4 regions of the Propionispora hippei DSM 15287 genome follow, and region 2 is predicted to be linked to each of the others. Evidence: riboswitches for the same ligand, from Rfam matches in the RefSeq annotation. Region 2 holds a riboswitch; each other region holds the start of a gene.
The links. Region 2 has a riboswitch for cyclic di-GMP ahead of F3H20_RS08160 (tetratricopeptide repeat protein). Riboswitches for the same ligand answer to the same signal wherever they lie in the genome.
Positions count from the first base shown of each region.

Region 1: another riboswitch for cyclic di-GMP. It lies ahead of F3H20_RS17395 (V4R domain-containing protein); the one in region 2 lies ahead of F3H20_RS08160 (tetratricopeptide repeat protein).
Region 3: another riboswitch for cyclic di-GMP. It lies ahead of F3H20_RS06565 (methyl-accepting chemotaxis protein); the one in region 2 lies ahead of F3H20_RS08160 (tetratricopeptide repeat protein).
Region 4: another riboswitch for cyclic di-GMP. It lies ahead of F3H20_RS11640 (CPBP family intramembrane glutamic endopeptidase); the one in region 2 lies ahead of F3H20_RS08160 (tetratricopeptide repeat protein).

Region 1 is NZ_FQZD01000045.1:10,696-16,518, reverse strand. Features, by position in the region: gene F3H20_RS17420 (cob(I)yrinic acid a,c-diamide adenosyltransferase) at 217-801, shown strand; gene F3H20_RS17415 (hypothetical protein) at 1,136-1,426, shown strand; gene F3H20_RS17410 (hypothetical protein) at 1,878-2,162, shown strand; gene F3H20_RS17405 (DNRLRE domain-containing protein) at 2,271-2,858, shown strand; gene F3H20_RS17400 (DUF429 domain-containing protein) at 2,916-3,677, shown strand; cyclic di-GMP riboswitch class I at 3,782-3,875, shown strand; gene F3H20_RS17395 (V4R domain-containing protein) at 4,002-4,520, shown strand; gene F3H20_RS17390 (PAS domain S-box protein) at 4,549-5,823, shown strand, end outside.
Region 2 is NZ_FQZD01000011.1:113,745-119,567, forward strand. Features, by position in the region: gene F3H20_RS08145 (PTS transporter subunit EIIC) at 1-1,211, shown strand, start outside; gene F3H20_RS08150 (glycoside hydrolase family 68 protein) at 1,214-2,221, shown strand; gene F3H20_RS08155 (QueT transporter family protein) at 2,397-2,843, shown strand; cyclic di-GMP riboswitch class I at 2,944-3,029, shown strand; cyclic di-GMP riboswitch class I at 3,206-3,290, shown strand; gene F3H20_RS08160 (tetratricopeptide repeat protein) at 3,423-5,726, shown strand; gene pgaB (poly-beta-1,6-N-acetyl-D-glucosamine N-deacetylase PgaB) at 5,748-5,823, shown strand, end outside.
Region 3 is NZ_FQZD01000009.1:70,005-75,827, reverse strand. Features, by position in the region: gene F3H20_RS06585 (pyridoxamine 5'-phosphate oxidase family protein) at 1-235, opposite strand, end outside; gene F3H20_RS06580 (RrF2 family transcriptional regulator) at 431-967, shown strand; gene F3H20_RS06575 (lactate utilization protein) at 1,046-1,687, shown strand; gene F3H20_RS06570 (HAD family hydrolase) at 2,051-2,851, shown strand; cyclic di-GMP riboswitch class I at 3,175-3,262, shown strand; gene F3H20_RS06565 (methyl-accepting chemotaxis protein) at 3,458-5,443, shown strand; gene F3H20_RS06560 (GGDEF domain-containing protein) at 5,445-5,823, shown strand, end outside.
Region 4 is NZ_FQZD01000018.1:59,600-65,422, forward strand. Features, by position in the region: gene lipA (lipoyl synthase) at 1-1,410, shown strand, start outside; gene F3H20_RS11635 (hypothetical protein) at 1,499-1,708, opposite strand; cyclic di-GMP riboswitch class II at 2,063-2,146, shown strand; gene F3H20_RS11640 (CPBP family intramembrane glutamic endopeptidase) at 2,231-2,866, shown strand; gene F3H20_RS11645 (hypothetical protein) at 2,917-3,180, shown strand; gene F3H20_RS11650 (hypothetical protein) at 3,158-3,520, shown strand; gene F3H20_RS11655 (PH domain-containing protein) at 3,795-4,367, shown strand; gene F3H20_RS11660 (PH domain-containing protein) at 4,333-4,839, shown strand; gene F3H20_RS11665 (DUF805 domain-containing protein) at 4,846-5,682, shown strand.

The DNA.
Region 1 (5,823 bases), on a different contig from region 2:
AAACGAAAGTGATAGGCGGGAGGGGAATTGTTGCAGTAGTTTCGTATATGATTTTTATCTGGTAGTTGGTTCACAATAAGTTGTCAGTTACACGTTGATGCCGATATCATCTTCCAGTTTTTAGAGAAGGAAATCACATTGAGATGGAGGAATATAGCACTTTTAGTGAAACTTAGGATAGAATGAGAAGTAATAGCCAATCATGGAGGAAGTGTTATGAAGGGATATGTACAGGTCTATACGGGAAATGGCAAGGGAAAAACTACTGCCGCAATTGGGCTTTCCATCAGAGCGCTGGGCGCTGGACTTAAGGTCATGTTTTTGCAATTTATGAAATCCCTTGCCTATAGCGAACAAAATATATTAGCCGGCTTTGAGCCCAATCTCCAGCTTAAAACAGTAGGAAAACCGTTTTTTATTGCCATGGAAGGAATGCTGACGGAAGAAGAACTGGTAAAGTGGCAGGACAAAGTCGTCGTGTTTCCGCCCGGTAAGCCTCCCAAGGAGTATCTGGCTTTGATTGCAGCAGGTATGAGTGAAGCAAAGCAGGCGGTTCAAAGTGGTGAATACGACTTAGTGGTATTGGATGAGATTAATTGTGCCCTTCATTTTGGATTAATTTCCTGGGAAGCGCTGCATGAACTTATTAATGCAAAGGCACCTAATACAGAACTTGTTTTAACCGGACGTGGTGCCAGGCGAGAGTTGATAGAATGCGCCGATCTGGTGACTGAAATGAAGGAAGTTAAGCATTATTATGCGACACAAGGACTAGAGGCGCGTCTGGGCATTGAAAATTGACCAGGAAGTTAGCTAAACGGACGTGGACGTTATGTCTATTTACGTAGCTTTGAGATACGGTCGATTTGCCCATAAAAATGTAACATGATTTTCATAGTTAATCATTGACAAAGAAGAATTAATAAGTTATTATAATCAATAGATAATAATTATTAATTAATAAATTAAATTTGTCCGTGTGTTGATTTAAACTTAAAGCTGAATGTTTTATGTTTAACTACACATAATATATTCAACTGAATAGAGCATTAGCAGCAACAACTATAACAGAAAAGTAGAGATCAAAAGGATCTTTACAGGTGTTTTACATTTACATGATTTTAGGAGGATGATGATGATGAGCAATGAAAAAGATGAGATGAGTCAGGGCGAGTGCAGTACAGCAGGCAAGGGTTTTGCTCGCACTCAAGATACGGCTATTGCCCCGGAAAGCTGCGGGTTACCGGAAAGAGGGTTCGGTCTTACTGATACCGGTAAGAAGGAAACGGGTGCTAGCTGCGGTTGCGGGCCGACCAATTGCAGTACGGCTGGTATGGGATTTGCCCGTACGGATAAGACGAAAATTGCCCCGGAAGATTGTGCCAACCCGTCACGCGGTTTTGCAACGGTTGATACCGGTAAATAACCGGTAAGTTATCAGTACATAAACTCATTCCTATAAACGGGATGGGTTTTTTGTTTGTTATAAGATAACAGGAGAAGCTACAGACCTTTAGGGATAGTTCATACAGCGAGAATCCCTAGAAGCCTGTTTTTTTTGCCAGCTAAAGGCGGCTATGGTGATGAAACGGAGTTTTCTGCCCTTTTTATAGGTTTTTTGAGTAAATAAATAATAAAATGTACTAGTGGTATAGATATTTACATTTATATAAAAAGCGCATACGACCTATGTGACTAAGACCAATAACGAGGCTGGCGATGCCTGAGGCATTAAACAATATCTAGAATAGGCGCAAGCGAACGCAGGATAATTGCAGTGAGTCATTCTCTTTCTTGGAAATAAGCGGTCAGTTATGTTTCCTTCTTGGCAAGTGATACATATTATGTAATATAGTTAGAAAAAAGGAGGAAAAAATATGCCGTCTCTGATTAATTCGCCTGCCGCATATTCAATTAGCAGCAGCAATGAAGGGTCACTTGTAGAAATAACAATTACCAACAATAACGCCAGCGGTGGTGCAGCATTGGCCAATTTTATCGTTACTGCCATCTATGTAGGGGCCGACACAGAATATGTCTGGACACAAGCGGTTGCCACACTGGCGGCCCAGGCTTCAGTCACTTTCGATATGTCAATTGATGGTGAAACTTATAATGTCGCTAACTTGCATGTGGGGATAGCTTTTCTGAATACTCCATAGGTTGGGGAGAGTTGAGGATATCCTCAAACTCTCTACATAGAAACATGTTGTTCGATTATGGGATTACTGCTGCAGGTTCGCCGATGCATTGAAGAAGGGGCTGTTGGTATGGCAGTTGTCAATATTCCAGCCAGTAAAAGTCTTACTTTATCAAGTAAAACTCCTTTGAAAAATATAAAAAGAAACAAAATTTTTATCGGGAGCCAGGGAAGATATGTGTATTATAGTTACCTCTTTTTTAATATGGATATGATTCCAGACAATATTTCTTTATTGGCTGCTAGGTTGGTCTTGTTTAAAACCGATAAGTTACAGGAAACAAGGCAGTTTGCCATTTATCCACTGCTGCAGGAATTTTGTTCGTTAACATCCTATTTGTATAGTTGCCCTTTTGAGGTATGCCCAACGCTAAGACGAACCTTTAATGTGTTTGCAAGTGATATCGTCGTTGAAACAGATATTACCGGGTTGGTTGGTAGATGGCTTGACAATACGCTGGTGAACAGGGGAATCGCGATTATTGAGGAAAAATTCAATTCTCGAATGACCGGACGTACATCCTTCGGTTCAGCGTACTGTAAAGATAAAACATTGATACCCTATATAAGAGTTGCGTATAAAGAAAAGGAAGGATCTCCTTATTTTCCTATACCCAATATCGGCTATTGTGCTACTGTTATTCCTTGCAAATCATAAGCGGTCCTGTATATCATTGTATTAACAATGATATTTTTTATGGAAGGAAATACAGAAATGGAAGCAAGAATGGGCGGTACCTGCTGGGTAGGTATTGACAGTTGCAAACGAGTGGGAAAATATCGGGGCTGGGCAGTGTTTTGGCACGACCTGTCCGGCCGGTATGGTTTTGCCGATTATCCGGATATTACCCAACTGATGGCAGAGCATGACGCTGCCGAATGTCTGCTTATCGACATCCCGATTGGGTTACCGGAAACCAGTCAGCAGAATGCGGCTAGACCGGATCAGAAATTAAGGAGTAGGCTGCCGGGAAAGGCATCCAGTGTGTTTAATACTCCCTGCCGTCAGGCCGTTTACGCCAGGGACAAGCAGAGCGCCAAGGCTTGCAATTTGCAGGTTCTTCAAAAAAGTCTGTCCGAACAGTCACTGGGGTTTACGCCAAAGATTCGCGAGGTGGATCAATTTTTACTGGAGCAGCCTCAATACATCGGCCGACTGCGGGAATCGCATCCAGAGTTCGGTTTTGCTATATTAAACGGTAATAAACCGCTGGTGAGCAAGAAAACCTTCCCAGAGGGACTTAAAGAGAGAACACAGTTGCTTTCAGAGTATTTTATACAAGCCGGACAGGCCATGACTGAAATCGAAAACCGTTATCCCAAACAATTACTGGATGATTTTATAGATGCCATGGTATTGTCGGTTATTGGCCGGCTTGGTATGCAGTATGGTTTTTCTACTATTCCTCAACGGCCGGTAGGAGATAGCAGAGGAATCCCGATGGAGATTGTATACTGTGAGCCGTGCTTAAAATAAAAAATAGATTATGGCCGAAAAATATGTTTTTTTGCCAAGGACAGAAGGAAAAGTGATAGTCAGTCTAGAAATGTAAAATTTATGTAGAATTTGTAAAAAAACGAAGGATTTTTTGGCAAACTTGTCGAAAGACAAGGACGCAAAGCTATGGATCTAACTATACCAAAGGACGGTATAAATGATTGCCAAGCCGCAAATAGGTTTTGGCGATTTTTTTTTAGTAATAAACAATTTATTTGAGGTGTTAAGTGTTGAAGTTAGCTTTCAAGCGCAGCTAATCCGAGCGTGCTTGCATGGTAGTCAAACAAAAAGAGGAGTCTTGTTATGAAGCGAAAATATGAATTTCAATGGGAATTGCTTGGCGATCTTGCTGCCGGCAGGCCGAACCTGGGGCCGATGGTTAGCACTGATGTATACAGACTTATGCAGTTTTGTTTTCGCGATGTGCTTGAGAAACATTACGGAACGGAAATGGTCGATACCTTGTTCTATGAGTCAGGGTTGCTGGCGGGAAAACAATTCTACCAGAACGTTATTAGGGATGTAAAAGATTTCAACAGTTTTATTCAGGCAATACAAACAGCCCTGGCGGATAAGAAAATCGGAATTCTACGGGTTGAATCGGCTGATCATGAAAACGGAAAATATGTAATGAGCATTTCCGAGGACTTGGATTGTTCCGGATTGCCGGAATTGGATTATGAAGTATGCGTTTATGATGAAGGTTTTATTGCCGGGCTTCTGGAAGGGTTTACCGGCAAGCAGTATAGTGTTAAGGAGATTGACTGTTGGTGTACAGGTGACAGGACTTGCCGGTTCACTGCTGAAATATCCGTGAAGTGAATCTTTGGTTTTAGAGAGGGATATCCACGTGCGTAAAGAAATGGAAGAAGAAATCAATGAAATACTGAGAGAGTTATATCAGGTGATAAAGGGAAAAGACGTGACAAACGGTGATTCTGCCTGCGCGGGAAAACATCCGGAGTTTGTCAAGCTGAAAAACGAGCTTCTCTTGCTTAGATCCTTTACTGATACACTTGCTAAAGGTGATTTGTCTTCTACAATAAACTTACGCGGATATTGGCCGGGTGCGTTAAAGGCCCTGCAGTCCAATCTGCGCCATTTGACTTGGCAAACAGGGATGGTTGCTTCCGGTGATTATAGCCAACGGGTTGATTTTATGGGAGACTTTTCCATTGCGTTTAATAGCATGGTGCTTGGTTTAAAAGATGCGGCAGAAAATGAGCGACGCTATATTGCAGAGCTTGAAAAACAACAGGAAATCATTCGGGAAAGTGAACGAAAATATAAATTTATTGCTGAAAATACGGGGGACGTAATCTGGCTGTTGGATACCGGCGGCATTATCCGATATATAAGTCCCTCGGTTGAGAAATTGTTAGGGTTTGCAGCAGTTGAACTAGAGGGGGAAAATTCGGAGCAAACGACACTTACCTTTTTGTGGAATGCTTTTCAGAAGATCACGACTGACAACATTCAATGGCACAGCAGTAAAGTACCGTTCATTGTGGAAGAGGAACAACTGCGAAAAGACCGGAAAGTGATCTGGCTTGAATCTTCCATAAGCATTGCCCGGGATCAGGCGGGTGCCCATATTGGCTATATTGGTGTTACCCGTAATATTAGTGAAAGAAAAAGAAATGAGAGTCTGCTATATCAGGCGTATGAAAGAAAAAAGAGAAGTGAGTTTTTTAATAAACTGGCTGTCCGGAATGATATAAATGATCTGGAGCTGCAGGAGTATAGTGAAAAAAACAAGCTTCATATTCCCAAAGATTTTTCTTTATTGTTTTTCGAAGTAGATACTATACCGGGAGTGTCTGATACAGCCGATCATCATTACCATAAGCAGCAGCTCGTAGATTTCTTGATCGATATATTAAATAAGAAGAATAATACGATTGCCTGGGAGACAGACATTGGTATTGTAGTCCTTAGTGATTTTGCTTCATGTCCCAACCATAAAGAACGGGAAACCGAACTGGCGGAAAGTTATGTAGCTTATATCGGTGCCTATGTCCGGAATATTCATGTTACAGCGGGGATTGGAAACTATGTAGAAGGTTGGTCAGGCTTAGCTAACCGGTTAAACAATGCGAAGACTTCGGTACGGATTGGTAAACAG
Region 2 (5,823 bases):
CGGTTTTCCGTTCCGGACAGCTTCAGATCATTCTGGGTACAGGCGTTGTGCTGGACGTGTATCATGAAATGCAGCACCAGTTGTCATTGGGAAATCAGGCAGACCAGGCTGCCGATATTCGACCGGTTGGCCTGCCTGGGTACATGAAGCGGCTTGCCAATGTGTTTTTGCCGTTAATTCCCGTATTGGTAGGCAGCGGCATGCTGATGGGAATTAACTCCCTGCTGCAACGGCTTGGTGTAGTCAGTGTAGATAATCAGGTTTCGCAATTATTACAGCTTTTTGCCAGTTCGGTCTTTGTATTTTTACCTGTGCTGGTTGGTGTGACCGCGGCGCGGGAGTTTGGCGGGACACCGCTCTTGGGCGGTGCGGCGGCAGGGTTGTTAATGCACTCGTCGCTTGAACAACTGCATTCTTTAGCAGTCGGTGGGATTTCACCGTCGCTGCAGCGCGGCGCCGGCGGCGTGATAGCGGCTCTTTTGGTGGTTTGGTTTATGAGTCTTGTGGAAGGAATCCTCCGCCGCAAGGTCCCCCAGGCATTGGCGTTGATATTGACGCCAATGCTGACACTGGTTGTCACCGGTTTTGCCACGATTTTCATTTTACAGCCCTTGGGGGCGGCGATATCGGACAGTGTGATCAGCGTGGTTCTGTTTGCCATACATCAGGGCGGTTTTTTTACAGGTATGATGCTGGGGGCGGTATATTCCACCATTGTTACCACGGGAATGCACCAGGGACTTAATCCGCTTTATCTGGATATGCTGTCCAAGACAGGGGTTAATATGCTGCTGCCCATATTTGCCATGGCAGACACGGCACAGGCCGGCGCTGCCTTGGCTGTGTATTTTAAAACCGCTGACCGCCAGCTAAAACGGGTGATTGTCAACGCTCTTCCCGTATGCCTGTTAGGTATTACCGAACCTATCATGTTTGCCGTAAATCTTCCGTTAGTAAGGCCGTTTGCGGCTGCCGCTATTGGCGGCGCCTTAGGGGGCGGCTTCATTGCCATGATGCAGGTGAAGGCCATTAGTCTGGGCTTGTCGGCCCTGTCGCTACTGGCGATCATTCAGGAGGGTGATGTACTTTTATATGCTGCCGGCTTTATGATCGCTTTTGTCAGTGCGTTTAGTGCCGCCTGGATTTTAGGGATTCCCGATGGCCAAGCTGATCGGGAAAGAAAATTTTTGTCAGGGAAAGAGGATTCGTGAAGATGAATAAAACATATGCCCCTTGCGGGTATTTCTTATGGGATTTTTGGCTTTTTGCCGAAGCCGGCAAGTATCATCTGTACCATTTGCAGGCTCCCCTAAAACAGGATGCCCATTCGCGGCATAGCGCGGCCAGCGTCGGTTATGCCGTATCGGAAAACCTGAGGGATTGGCAGCCCCGGGGAACCGTGCTGGAGGCCAGTGAAAATCCGGCTGATTGGGACAGCGTGTCCATTTGGACCGGGTGCACAATAAAAAAAGACGGCCGTTACTATATGTTTTACACCTCCCGCTGCCGTCAGGAAGTATTGGAAAACGGGTATATGGGTCATACGCAGCGCATCGGGGTGGCTTGGTCAGAGGATTTGAAGCTGTGGCATAAGTATGAGTATAATCCGGTCTTGTCGGTCGGCGGCAGCGAGTATTATGAAAATCAGGCGGAGGCCTACAATCGCCACGAAGGCTGCCGGGACCCCTTTGTTATTTTAGACGAAACGGGCGGCACCTACTATATGTTTTTTACGGCAAGGGACAAGCGGGGTGAACCGCGCAGCCGTGGCTGCATCGGCCGGGCCAGGTCAAAGGATTTACTGAATTGGGAGCTGCTCCCGCCGGCCGCTTCCCCTCATACTTTTGTCGATATGGAGGTCCCCACGCTGCACCGGCACCAGGGTAAATGGTATTTATTGTTTGCCGTGAAAAAAGATTGGTACAGTCCGGCCCATCAGCAGGCTATTTTACCTGCAAAGCCGCAGACCGGTGAACTCTACCTCGTTGCCGACCGTCTGGACGGTCAGTTTGAGCCAATGGCTACGGACAATGTGATTAGTGGGACGGCGGATGGACTTTATACGGGACGGATTGTAAAAGACACGAAGGAACAAGATGTGTTCTTAGCCTGGGGCGTTGGTCCCGATGAAGGCTTTGCCGCGACCGAGGCTTCATACCGTCTGTCGCTTCCCAGACGGGTTCTATACGATGAACAAGGCAAAATGATGTTGGAAAAGTAGTCGGGTAGTTGGGGTGCTGCCGCTATGGATAACAAGGAGATTTCGCTGGTACTGCCGGCAAATTTTCCTTGTTTTTTAGTTCGGCAGACAGGATGCGGGACTGTGACAGAAGGACTATAGCCGAATTGGTCGAATAGGAGAGTGAAATATTTTATTTGTATGAGAAAGGATTAGTATGAATCAGAAAAAATTAATGAAGGCGGCGGTGATTGCCGCCATTTATGTAGTACTTTCGGTGGTATTTCAGCCTATTTCCTATGGTGTCATCCAATTCCGGATTGCCGAGGCGCTTACCGTGCTACCTATTTTGTATGGGGAAGCGGTGTGGGGGCTGTTTGTCGGCTGCCTGCTGGCTAATATGATTGGCGGCGCCGGAGTCATGGATGTGGTCTTTGGCAGTCTGGCCACACTGGCAGCAGCCTGGCTGACACGGCGCTTTAAAGAAAGCAAGGCCGCCTATATCTTCCCGGTGATCATTAATGCCGTCGTGGTCGGTGCTTATTTGGCTTATCTGTTTGACATGCCTTATTGGTCGGTGTTTGGCTCTGTCTTTATCGGTGAGGCCGTGGTCATTGGAACACTGGGGGTAATTTTGATTAAAGCCGCCCAAAGGATTCAGTAATTTGCCGTTGATGAATCGAGCTAGTTAGACTATAGTTGAATAAATGAAAAATATTTGCTATATTTGTGCAGTAAATGGATAGCATCGGCTGGCAAGAGCTAGCGGAATTGGGCAAACTTGTCAAAAATACAGGGAACCAAAGCCAGGGGTCTAAAACATTTTTGTTATGAAAGCCGGGTTGCAAAGTACGAAAGCTTTGTAATCCGGCTTTTTTTGTCTGTTGCAGTAAATGTTTGTCAATGGAAGAATAAAAATCCTGTTGACATAAATCGGAACACTTGTTAGAATGACTAATGTATTTATCTTGAATAAATGGGCTTTCATAGGAATTTAACCTGTTTAATACATATTGATAATGGTATATATATAGCGGGCAAACTTGTCGAAAGGCGGGGACGCAAAGCTCAGGGTCTAAAACATTTTTGTTATGACAGCCGGGTTGCAAAGTGTCAAGAACTTTGTAATTCGGTTGTTTTTTGTTTTTGAAGGTGCATTTTGCCGGTGCCAGGTGGGCGGGATGGGAAACACGCACTTCGATCGTGAAAGCGAAAGATAAAAGCTATTGTTAGGGGAGTGTACATGAGGATCAAGCAAGTATTGGCATTACTTACTTTAGTGTTTTTTTTGGGAAGTGCGGTGTGTTATACATCTGTTATGGCAAAAGAGGAACCGCTACCGGACACGCTTGGGCAATCAACTGAAATGTCCTACCAGAACCGGGATGCGGCACGGGAATATGCGGTTACTTTAGCAAGGGGCGGAGAGTATCGGCCGGCTTTGGCGATACTGGAAAATTTAATGGTTGACCATGAGACGGAAGCGGATATTGTATTCGATTATACCGTCGTTGCAGTTTGGGCCGGAGAATATACAAAAGCGGTTCAGTTGTATGAGGAACGAATAAAGTCGTTCCCGGCCGTACCTGATTATGTGAGAATCAACGTGGCTCAGGCGTATTTCAAGACCGGCCATTTTAACGACGCCTGGCAGCTATATCATCAATCGGCTATGACAGGAAATAGGAAGGCTCGGTTGTGGGAAGCGGAAAGTCTGGTACATACGGGGAGTTTTGATGAAGCGGAGCGTATTTATTCGATCCTGCTGGAAGAACAACCTGACAACTTAGCTGCTTACAGTGGCAAGGCTAATATATTACTGGCACGCGGTGATGCAGACGGGGCGGCTAAGTTAATAGAAACTGCCCTAGCTTCTGTCGATGGATGGAATGACCCGGCATTAAAAGCTTCTCTGCTAACGTTGCGTGGCGAGATGGCGGCTCAATTTATTAGACATGATGCGTACCGGCAGGCTATTGTACTGTTACGGCCTACAATCCGTGATAAAAGTGCGACGGTTCAGATGCAATGTGACTACGTGCTGGCATTGTTTTTGTACGGTGATTATACAACTGCAGTTAAAGAAGGGACGCAGCTATGGCCCAATTACCGGGAGATTCCTGCCTATGGACGGCGCGCGCTGGCGGACTCTTATTTGCGGCTCTATCTGCCCCAACAGGCCATAGGTATTTATTGCAGCATTTTAGAGCAGGGGGAAAGCTTACCCAGCGATAGGCACAGCCTGGCTTATGCGTACATGCTGACAGGCTCTAAGGAAAAACAGGCGATGGTATTGTATCGGGAACTTATCAATATGGCTGCAGAACAGGCTATGGTCATTACCGGGGATGCCGATTCATTTTTTGCAATGGGACGGTACGAGGCGGGGAAAAAGCTGTACCAGGCCATAATCCATACCTATCCCGATTATGCGGCGTTTCGCCAGCAGTTTGCTGCGGTACTTTATCGCCAGGGGCTGATCAGAGAAGCTTACGAACAATATCTGTCGTTGGCTGCTTTGCCGGGGACACAACCTGCCGCCAATAGCGGGATTGTTAATACGGCTGTGCCGGGAGGCGATTATTATTCTGCCAGGCAGGCCGTGACAGGTTTGGACAGGTATAGTGCGAATCCAATGACGGCTCAGGCGCTGAGGACCTTTGAAGAACGCTGGCAGGGCAGCCTGGCTGTTAACGCTACCGGCAGCAGAGATTATAAAGGAAATAAGGATCATCGCCTACAATTGACCGGCGAACAGCGGGTGACAGACCGGGTGGACATATTGGCAGGAATCGGCAGTACATGGATTTCTGACGGCCAGGGAGAAACCGTATTAAGAACAAACTCTGTTGGCGGACGATACACCGACATGAAACATATGGTACAGTTGTGGCTGGATCAGGGTCGTACTCACGGCAGGCTGGATGGGTATCACCTGACCACGAGTCGCTATTTTGGTGAACAAAGCAGAGTTGATTTTAGTATAAACCGCACACCGGTAATGGATGCAGAGGCACTGCCCAGTCATATGATGGCGACAGAGTATCAACTGGCGTATAACCGGCAAATTGGACTTAAAGACAATCTGTCTGTCATGATGGCAGCCGCAAATTATTCGGACCGCAACCGGCGGCACGATATAAACCTGGACTGGGACCATGTGATGGTTGATACCGGAGCAAAACAACTGTCTTGGTTTGGTTATGCCGACAGAACAGGCTTTAAAAAACAGATGATTGATGGGGTGGAGCCGGTTTACGAAAGTCCCCGTTGCCGGGAAGCCTATGGTCTTGGCCTTCGTCAGCGCTGGAATTTTACCAAGCATTATTGGGAAACTTCCTTTGAGATAGGAGTAGGGCGTGATCGGCCGGAGCCGATGGATACCAGTACTTCGCTTCGGACCGAGTATGGTTATCATATTTCCCGTAATCAGGCACTTACTGTTAGTGTAGAATATGGATTGCGTACCGGTTATTCAACCGGTACAGGCGGAAAACCGCAGTTTTCTGACCGCCAATACAATGTGAGCTACCAGCTTTCCTGGTAGGCAGGGGGAGTTATGGCTATTATGAACAAAAAAATTACTGGTGTCCTTGTTTTTTGCATGCTAATTCTGTTGATTTGCCCTCCTTCCCTGGCTAATG
Region 3 (5,823 bases), on a different contig from region 2:
AGTCTTTATAGCCCATAACTTCCCTGCTGCCTAAAGTCAGTTTCACTTTATTGTGGAGAGTAAGGTTTTTTTCGGTCCGGTGCATGGCATACGCCGGAATTAAGATTCGTTGGTCAGGCGTGATAACCAGGTAGGAATTCCAGGTATTTACCACATGGACTTCTTCCGTATTCCAGGTCACGATGGAAACGACTCCTTCATGGGTTAATACTTCGAAAAATTTTTCGCTTAGCATATTTTTCCTCCTATATGTTTATAAAATATAAAATTACAGATAATTATAATCGCAGATATATATTATCTGTAATTATTATATAAAGAGTATTTCCTTGTGTCAACCGCTCTTGCGTAAAAGAAAGGGATTGTAGATAATATTTGACTATAATGTGAAGGAGTTTGTATTGACTAATCGGAAATATGGAAGTACTATGTGAAAAGTAAACAGTATGAGAAGGTGAATTCATTGCAATTTTCCGTGGGTGTAGAGTACGCGTTACATTGTCTGTTATATATGGTGGATTTTCCGGCCGGCAAATCAGTGGGGATCAAGGACTTAGCGGCGTACCAGGGCATTTCTGAGACCTATCTTTCCAAGGTATATACAAAGCTTACGAAAGCGGGTATTGTCAAATCGATTCCCGGCGTTAAAGGCGGGTATAAGTTGGCCCGTACGCCGGAGACCATCACCTTTTGGGATGTTGTGGAGGCCATCGAGGGGGCTTCTCACTTCTTCCGCTGTGTGGAGATCAGGCAAAAAGAGATATTGCTGGACAAAGAAAACCTGCCGGACTCACACAAAAAGTGTCCCTGTTTAATTAAAGTGGTCATGCTGGAAGCGGAAGAAGAGATGAGGCAGTATCTAAGAGCTAAAACATTGGCCTGGCTGCATGCCGAGGTACAGACGAAAGTTCCTGCCGAGCAGCGGGCGGCCACGCTGGATTGGTTTCTGCGTGGGCAGTCGCGATAGGGCTCTGCTTTTTTCTGGCTGCAAGTTTACTTGCTAAGAAACTAAAGATAAAATATGTAACTGGACGTGATTGGAAGAATGGACAATCATATAACATGGTATAGAAACAAGCAGATTGAACGTACGATGGCTAATTTGGAAAAGCATAATATTGGTTCTTTTTATGTTGCTGATGAACTGGCGTTAAAAGAAAAGATAAAGCAGTTGATCCCCGAGCATTCGACGGTGGCAGTGGGAGACTCGGTAACGCTTGGGGAAACAGGCATACTGGATCTTTTGCGTAATGGCCGCTACAACTTTCTGGACAAGTACCGGCAGGGAATTACCCGGGAAGAGAAAAAAGCGCTATACCGGCAAAGCTTTGGCGCTGATACATTTCTAGCTAGTACGAACGCCTTAACTGAGGAGGGCGAATTATACAATATTGATGGCAATGGCAGTAGAGTAGCCGCTATGATCTATGGTCCGGAGCAGGTTATTATTGTGGCTGGAATTAACAAGCTGGTAAGAAATCTGGAGGAAGCGGAAAAACGGACAAGACATTACGCAGCCCCTTTGGATGCGAAGCGGTTAAACAAGAAGACGCCCTGCGCTACGCTGGGATATTGTGTGGATTGCAAAAGTGAGGAACGGATATGTAACAGCTTTGCCGTGATTAAACGGCAATTTATCAAAGACCGTATCAAAGTGGTGATTGTGGGCAGGGAACTGGGGTATTAAGATACCGGTTGCCTGCCTTTGCGTTTCGGGTAATTTGCAGGGTGCTTTTGATTTGGGCGGCGATGAGGTAAGAACCAATGAAGGTTGGCCTCGCCGGTGAGTAGGGGGAGAGGCTTTAGCGTAGTGGCGGAGGAACTGTGCAAACTGGCGAGAGCTTGCAGGGGCAGTGGGAATCTTAAAGTATACTCTGTAGCGGATAAGCCCGGTGAGAATGTCTTAGGATAACTTGCCAGGCTTGGTTACTTTCGGCGGTCCAATTGTACCGGAGGGGTAACGGCAGGAATTTTTATTGTGTGAGATAAATATAGAAGAGTAGGAATGTAACATGTTATAGCGAAGAACGAAGAAAACGAGGAATGGCTTATGGGGAAAAAGATTGTGTTTTTTGATGTTGACGGGACCATGCTGCATTTGCCAGGCGGTATGTATGAGCCTTTGCCCAGCACCTGTGAAGCGGTTCGCCTGCTGCAGGAAAAAGGCCATTATGCCGTGGTGGCTTCGGCCCGGGGCAAGCTGCCAGCGGTATTGGAAAAACTTAATTTTGACGGATTCATCGGCTGCAATGGTAACTATATTACTTTTCACCAGGAAGTCCTGTATGACAATTATTTTAAACCTGAAAACCTTACTTTTTTACTGCGACTTTTCCAGGAATATGATGTGCCGTTTAATTTCACCGGCAGCCTGGGTATCTGGTCGAGCCCGGCGGATCATCCGGTGCTACAGCGCCATAGGGAATTGTTCGGTGCCGACTTATCAGGCGATGAGCCCTGGATATTTTCCTGGCAGCCGGAAGAGATTCACTCCGGGATGGTCACCGCTATGTTTGCCGCCGAACAACAGATGCTTACCTGCCGGGATTGTTTGCCAAAAGACTGGCTGGTAGATATGTACACCTCGGAAAATATTCGCATGGATATCCACTTGCCCGGCCATACCAAAGGCAAGGGTGTCCGCTTTTTGCACGAAAAACTGGGTATTGATTTTGCCAATACCTTCGCTTTTGGCGATGCCCGCAATGACCTGGAGATGATGCGCCAGGTGAACTATGGCATTGCCATGGGAAATGCCACCGAAGAACTGAAGGCGGCTGCCTTTGCGGTAACCGACGATGTGGATAAGGACGGAATTTATAAGGCACTGAAAAAATATAATGTGATCTGAATGTTGTCTAAGCCAAAGAAGACAGCCTGGTATCCGTTGACGGGTATCAGGCTGTCTTGATATAAACTTCAGTTCAGCGGCCGAGTGGTTTTCCGGGTTAGGGTATAGGCTAAATGTCGCGCATAGTAAGATCGGATAGGAATATATAACTTATCAGGTTGATGATTTGGATATAGTGGGCCGGATCAGGAACGGCATGCTGCAGGAAGTGGTCCATTGAGTGAGACATAGCTACAGTGAGCTTGCTGACGAAAAAGTCAAAATATGAGTGAGTTTTGTAGAATAGCAAGAGGATTTTCCTGTAATTTGTCGAAAAGGAAAATAAATGGAATGGGCAAACTCAGCCGAAAGGTGAGGACGCAAAGCCATGGGTCTAAAGGGTTAGCTACCGATGACTGCCAGGCTGCGATTGAAATATCAATCGTAGCCTGTTTTTTTTGTTTTCGATCAGTAAACCTGGCCGGCTTACTGCAAAAAAGTGGACAGAACCCAAGGTGGCGGAACCAGCTCCGATGAGAGGAGGGCAGCAGCAACCTTAAGGACATTGCAAAGCGATTTCCGATGATTGAAAATGACAGTTGATACCAAAAAGTCAGGGGGATTTTTATGAAAATGTTAAAGTCACAACTCACTATTGTTATAACGGCTGTTATTGTCATAAGCTTGTTGCTTGTCGGCGGATTAAGCTACCGCAATCAACGGAATCTCATTCTAGAGGATGAAGCACAGGAATTTAAAAAAATAGACATGATTGTCCAAACCAGTATTGAAGAATATTTGAATCGTTCCGCTGCGGTCGCCGCTTCCCTTGCCTATAATCCGGAAGTGGCACGCCTGCTTAGCGAGCGGGACCGGGAAGGTTTATTCCGGCTGGTTGGCCCGGTGTATAAGCAGCTTAAGGAGCAGGGCGTAGAACAAATGCAGTTCCATCTGGCGCCGGCGACTTCTTTTTTACGAATTAATGCGCCGGGTAAGTTTGGTGATGACTTATCGGGCTTTAGAAAAACGGTAGTCGAGGCTAACAAATCCCTTAAGCCTGTTGTCGGCATTGAAGCCGGCGTTACCGGCTGGGGTTTTCGCGCTGTTATGCCAGTTTATTTCAATAATGCCCCTGTCGGTACGGTGGAAACAGGCATGAATTTTGATAAAGTCTTTTTGGAAAAACAATTAAAGGCCAAATTCCCCGGTGAGTATTATTGCTATGAGTTGAACCCAGACGGAACGGACAAGCTGTTGGCAGCGACTGCGGATGAAGACCTGCTGGCGCTGCCGATCGATACTGCCCGGCAGGTTGCGGCCAGCGGTGCGATGAGCTACGGCTATAGTAATAACGGTGAGAAGGCTTATGTAGCGGTTCCGGTCCGGGATTACTCCGGTCAGGTCAAAGCCTTGATCAAAGTGGTATTAGACAGGCAGAATACATTGGCGCAACTGCAGAAAAACATGCTGATAACCTGCGTATTAAGTGCGGGTGTCTTGGTGCTTGCGGTTTTTTTAATTCTTTTGGTTATGAAACGCCAATTAGTAAACCCTATTTATCAATTGCTGGAGAAAATGGAGCAGGTAGCGCAGGGTGATTTGAGTATTTCCTTCGCCCGGGACAAACGGGGTGAGGTCGGACGCCTGGAGGGGGCTATTGGCAATACGCTACAACAGCTTTGCAACTTAATTTCCCAAATCCAGCAAGTAGCTCTGCAGCTTGCCGCTGCCAGCCAGACATTGAATGCCAATGCCGATCTGTCGGCTCAGACAGCTGCTCAGGTGGCGGCAGTGATCGGAGAAGTAGCGGATGGAGCGGAAAAACAATTGCGGGCTGTCGATGGCGCAACGGCGGTTGTTGAACAAATGTCGGACAGCATTGACCAAATTGCCGCTCATGCCAACCAGGTGGCCGGTACTTCGTCGCAGTCGGCTGAAACGGCGCAAGAAGGCAACAAGACGGTGGAAAACGTCATTAGACAAATGGGAAATATCGAAAAGGCTGTGGCGCATTCTTCGCAGGTGGTGGTCAAGCTGGGAGCTGCTTCCCAGGAGATCGGCCAGATTGTCGATACCATTTCCGGATTGGCCGGCCAGACCAATCTGCTGGCACTTAATGCTGCCATTGAAGCAGCCCGTGCCGGAGAACAGGGACGGGGTTTTGCCGTAGTGGCGGAAGAAGTCCGCAAACTAGCCGAACAATCACAGGAAGCTGCGAAGCAAATTAGTACTTTAATTGCTGAAATACAGCACAATACGGCTGACGCGGTACTGGCCATGGAAGGAGGCACCAGAGAGGTCCGCAATGGCGCGGAAGTGGTTGTAGAGTCCGGACGTGCTTTTCAGGCTATTTTCCAATCTATCGATACCGTATCGGAACAGACCAGGGAAATTTCTGCCTCTATACAGCAAATGACCGGTGGCAGCCAGCAAATTATCCAGTCTGTGAAGGATATTGACACGATCAGCAAAGGAGCTGCCAGTAAGGCTCAGACGGTGTCGGCTGTGACAGAGGAACAATCGGCAACTATGGAAGAAATTGCTGCCTCCAGTCAAACCCTTGCTAAAATGGCTGCAGAATTAACCCGAGCCGTAGGCCGGTTTAAGCTTTAATATAAAGAACCGGCGGGCCTTCCGGGAGCGCTTGGAAGCAACCTTGCTGAAGACGAAGGAAGAGGAAAACGAGGTTTTTCTGGGGCTTATGGGCTTGGACGGTTTGAAAAAAGTTAATGATGTGTATGGTCATCGCGAAGGTGACCGATATATCAGCACGTTCAGCTCTTTGTTGCGCAGGGTACTGCGTCCAACCGAAATTGCCGAACGAATCGGAGGAGATGAGTTTGCCGTCATTTTCACTCAATGCTCGCGTCAGTATGCCCAGCAAACAATTCGGCAGCTTCAACAACAATTGAAAGAGGCATCCTTATCGCTAAACTTCATCATGAGAGTGAGCGCCGGTTTGATCGCGATAGAAAGCTGGATAGAGACTGATA
Region 4 (5,823 bases), on a different contig from region 2:
CCGCCGGTCATTACGGTCGGGCGGAGTGGCGTGGATGGGCATATACTAGTCGACAGCCTGACGCTTAAAGAAAAACAGTGTGAAGTATATCATGTGGACCGGGGCGGCGATGTTACCTATCACGGGCCGGGTCAGTTGGTAGGCTATCCACTGCTTGATCTGAAGCGTTACGGTAAGGATGTCCATGCCTATGTTCACAACCTGGAGGAAGTGATCATTCGCACGCTGGCCGATTTCGGCATCATCGCCGGACGGGATGAGAAATATACCGGTGTGTGGGTTGGTGAGGACAAAATTTGCGCCATCGGGATCGGGGCGCGCAACTGGCTCAGTTTTCATGGGTTTGCCTTGAATATAGACGCCGATTTATCGTACTTTTCCTTTATTACTCCCTGCGGCATTCGAGGCCGGGGCGTAACCAGCATGGAAAAACTGCTGGGAGCAGCTCCTGCTATGCAGGAAGTGCGCAGCCGTCTGATCGCTCATTTCCAAGCGGTTTTTCAGATTGCTGCCGTGACAGAAACCGATGGCCGCTGGCTGGGCGATACCCGTCCGCCATCCTGGCTTAAAGGACGGGTCGCCAGTAACCAAAATGCCAGCGAGGTTCACGGTATGCTGGATGAACTGGCTCTAAATACCGTTTGCTCCGGTGCACATTGCCCGAATATGGGGGAGTGCTATGCCAGCCGCACAGCTACCTTTATGATTCTGGGCAGCCAGTGTACGCGGCAGTGCCGTTTCTGTGCCGTGCAAAAGGGCCAGGTGCAGCCGGTGGATGCGGGAGAACCCGAACGGGTAGCCCACATGATAAAACGGCTGGGTCTGCAGTATGCAGTTATCACTTCGGTAACCCGTGATGACTTACCGGATGGCGGTGCCGAGCATTTTGCCCGTACGATTGAGGCCATCCGGCGAATTTCACCCGGCACGCTGATTGAAGTATTAATTCCCGATCTGCAAGGTAACGAAGCGGCACTGGATACGGTCATTGCCGCCCGGCCGGAAGTCATTAACCATAATGTGGAGACCGTGCCTGCCCTCTATAGCGAGGTTCGCCCGCAGGCTAACTATCAACGGTCTCTGGCCGTATTGGACTATGTGAAACGCCAAGCCCCTCACATTAAGACCAAATCGGGCATTATGGTTGGGTTGGGGGAAACCCCGGCTCAAGTGGCTGCTGTTCTGGCCGATCTTCGATCTATTGGCTGTGACTTCCTGACCGTAGGGCAATATCTGGCACCGTCAGCTCAGCATATTGCCATCAAAGAATATGTCGCACCCGAACAATTCGTGCACTACCGGGAACTGGCGGAAAGCTTCGGCTTCCTCCACGCCGCCAGCGGCCCCCTGGTGCGCTCCTCCTACCGGGCGGCGGACGGGTTCTTTCAGAAGGAAAGACTTTCGTCCTGATTGCTGAACATTGATTAAATAAAAATAAGGCCCTGTCTACGACATTACATTGAAGTCGCAGACAGGGCCTTATTTATTGTTACCGTAGTCAAATATTATCATTGATTTTCCAACGACCATTCTCATAGGTAATCAAACCAGCGAATTCCAATTGGTCCGGGGCTTGTCTCAAACCGGTTAGTTTGCTGTAGACGATTGCGTAATCTCCTGATGTAGGAAAGAGCTTATCACAGGTTTCCACTTGGTATTCCCAGTTGCAAATAATATTGGTAAGAGCCTGATGTAATAAAGAATCCACGTGCATTCTCCTTTTTATTTTTACTAAGCAATATTATATTAAAAATAATTTCCAGATAATAGTATGAAGATAGATTATATAATATTTTTTTGTTTGGTTTATTAGATTAGTCTTTGGATATATCAAGGAATGTGCTCTTTCAAAAGAAATGATTTTTGTCATAATTAGGCATTTAGTTAAAGAACAATAAGGTCTTGGCTACGACACGCAATAAATCGTAATCAAGGCCTTATTGTCATTTTTTGCAGAAAAATGTAAAAAAGATAATAAAATGAAGTTAAATCCAACAAAGGAATATAATGGAATACGTAGAAATTTTGTAATGGGATAGTTTCAAATCAATTTCAAAGAATTATATGATATGGAAGCGAAGAACGGTAGGCTGTATCTGGACACTTGGTCTGCCTGGAGATGGTAGTGTAACCGCCCATTTCTTTTTAGAGAGGGGCGGTTTTCATTTATGGAAATGTAGTATGCAGTTTTAGAAATCTTTAACTTTAAAAAAGAGTGGAGAAATTAGTCATGACCAATGAATTGGAACGTAAAAGAGAATGGAAAGGTCTGATATTTTTTGTTTTTTTTGTATATGGGATATGGACTGTGTACAGTCTTGCAATGATTTTTCTTTTTCTTGATCAAAAAAGTTTTGTCTGGATTCTCCATAATTATGGGGTGAGCCAAATTGTTTTTACAGGATTACCTATTTTTTATTATTTAAAATTTATAGAAAAAGTTGATATTAATTATTTAAAATTCAATAACATTAACAAGAGAGGTTTAATAGTATTAGTAACTTTTATTGCTATTGAATTTGCAATTCACTTAATAAGAATAAATCGAGAGCAGATGGTGAATTATGGTTCTTTTATTTTTTTAAATCAATGGACTAAAGGAATCATAATATCAAGTCTTATGGATGAAATATTATACAGAGGGGTGATTTTACAAAAACTTATGAAGCTCATGCCCTTCTGGATTGCTAATATAGTCGTTACTTTAGTAGAGATAGCATTATACAGGCCTGGAAATGCTATTGTTTGGTTGGATAATTTTATAGGTGGGATCATGTTTGGTTACGTGTTTAAAAAATCAAATTCTTTATGGGGGGCAATCTTAGCACACGCTGCATTTAATTTTATTAACATATACATTCATTAGTAAGATATTATTCATTAATTTTGATGAGTGAAGAATAGAGGAGGATTTTTTTGTCTTCTAAAGTTTGGGTATGTGGTGTCATTGCTTTAAAATTGACCTGGTTATCCTATCCCTTAGCGGCGTATGTTGGGCTGCGATTTCAAGAAATTATAGGGATGCAGATGGTTTTTCCTTTGGTATTTCTTTTTTTCTTGATGTTGATCATTACTTTTTGTGAAGGGTTTAGCTTTTTATATAATAAAGTAAAAGGTAGAGAGCAAACGATAGCGCTAATTTATGACGAAAAAGAAAATGAGCAGTCTGATTTTATTTGAAAAGAAAACAAGGTCCAACATGTCGTTTTATTATCAGTTAGTAAAGAAACAGGGGGAAATACGTTGGTATGGGTCCTGCTTCTTTGAACAAAAGACGATAACGGCAATAGAAATATTTGCGGATGGTTCTGATGATTGTCCGGTCATGAAAGCTGTTCAAAGTTCCGGTGAAGTTTTTTCGGTCTATGACCAAGAATTTCTTAGCGGATATATAGCGGAAGAAGATACTGATATTATTTTTAGCAATTCAGATGATAAACAAATCTTGCTGGCTGCCAAGAAAGAAATTAAAGATGAAGAAGCACAGGCGATGGATAATATCCTTTTTCTTGGGATTTGACACCATCCTTTAATAAAAACGGAAATTGTTATGTTTTGCGCGGGCGGGAAGGGCTGGTAGGGGGGAAGTATTATGTTGGATTGCAAAATCTGGAGTTAGTAGAAGCTTGAGCTATTGATGATTTTACCATGAAGCTAATTATGTTGATTATTATAATTCTTGACAATCGTCATAATAACTATTTTATTTGATCAAAGATGAAGATATTTAGAAGGATTAGAACCTACTAGCAAGCCTTAAGCTATAATATTTTTTTGCAGGAGGCGGGACAAAGATGGCCTATCAACTTACTTATCTAGATGTTTTACAGGCATTGTTTATACCTTTTAATATGTCCTTTTGGGCATTAAATATGGGAATATATATCATTATTGGTTTTATTCTATGGCGTGGGACAATATCGATGAAAAAATGGTATAGAGTTATGCTGGTATTAGCCAGTGTTATTATATTTTTGCTGGCTATGTTTTTAGTTGGAGTCAGTAATGAAGGGGATGGCTGGCAACTGTCGGAGCAAGAAATTAGGATAAAAGCCTGGCCGATTGAAGAGACTGCCGATTTGAAGACTGTCCAGATTGCCTTGGTGAGTCCGTGGAGCGAATGGCAGCCGACCTTGCGGACCAATGGATATAGTGTTCCTGGGTTGTCAACGGGATGGTTCAAGCTTCGTAATGGAAAAAAAGCGGCTATTTTCTATCATCAGAATCCACCGGATATGCTGCTGCTAAAGTCCGGTGATACTTACTATATTCTGGCTCATCCGGGTGTCCGGGAATTGTATATGAAACTTCTACAACAAGGAGTGAAAAAGTATGATTTATCAATTTCCCAAGTCGCCTTTAGATAGAATGGCCTGTTTTTCTACAGTCAGTTCTTTTGCCATTCTATGGGGAATAACGTTATATGTCGTACTGTATAGTCCGCTGAATAAAGGATATTTTTGGCTTGCTTTAGTATGGCTGGCTTTTCTCTCGGCTTATTTTTGGCAAGTTCGCTTTTATACATTGCGGGAAGACTGTGTCGTTATCCATCGTTTTATTGGAAATATAGTGATTCCGTTAAAAAAGATTGAATCTGTTCAAAGAGTGGAAAAGCTTTCAATATCGCTGCGTTTATTCGGTTCCGGTGGTTTGTTCGGCTATTTTGGCATTTTTCAACTAGAACAGGGAGGTCGGATAAGATTGTACTGCACTCGTTCTTCTAATTTAGTTGTAATCAAAGCGGATAAAGCTTATGCTATTTCACCGAATGATTCAGCAGAATTTTGCCAGCGAGTAATGGAGAAGATGGGAAAGCAGTGGACTGAAAAAGAAGGCTGAAGAGACATGTATACCAAAGCAGTTAATTGGCTTATTGTAATATTAAAAGTTTGCGGGATGCTTGGTGTTTTTTTTCTCCTGCGATTGCTATTATCAATCTTTCCTGGCGATTATTGGGGATTTTTCCTTACTTATTTTTGGCTGTTTGTTTTGGCCGGTTTGATCCCGGCTTTAATAGCCAGATTGAAAGGTGATAATTTCTGGGGCTGGTGGTTGCTTGGAACCTTGACGCCGGTTATTTCCATCGTTATTGCTGCCAGTCTGGAAGAACGGAGTGAATGGAACGGAGCAAAGTCGGCAGAGGATGTTGCCACAGTGGAGCAGTGTGATTTTTATATCAAGACGGTAGCTTGTAGGTCTGAACAGTGGGAGTACCGAATTGAAAATAATAGTCAGCAGGTGCTGTGGCTGGGAAGGAGATATTTGAGGTGTAAAGAGGTTACGGCGATAGAATTGTTTACTCCGGAGGAAAATCAGATATGGATTATGAAAGCAGCCTATGATAACGATAGTAAAAGGTTTTGTTTACATACACAGGAAGGTTGTAGCGGGCAACTTTTACTACAGGCTGATGGTTGGATTTTAACGGATGTCAATGGGGCAGGCTGGCTTAAGATTACGGAAGAAATACTGGAAGATCAGAGTCTGTTTCGTCGTTATGGTACTGAACAACTGGCTAGGCGTTTTGCTTTTTGTCATAAGAATGAGAAGCTTTTGGGGCGGTATTATGTGGCGCTGCAAAATTTAGAAATAGCGGCCAGCTTTACTGACGATTATGAAATAAGGGCGGTATTGCTTGCAGCTCTTTTGCTGGATGGTCACTATAACAAGCACGTAATATGAAACCAAAGCAACCTCATGAAATAGCAAGTTAGTCTAGTGCAACGTGATTAATCTATTCGTTAAATGTAGAAGCAATGGGAATATCACATACATGATCTGTTGGCTCATCCCAGCGTTAAAGAGCTGTATCGAAAAATTGTG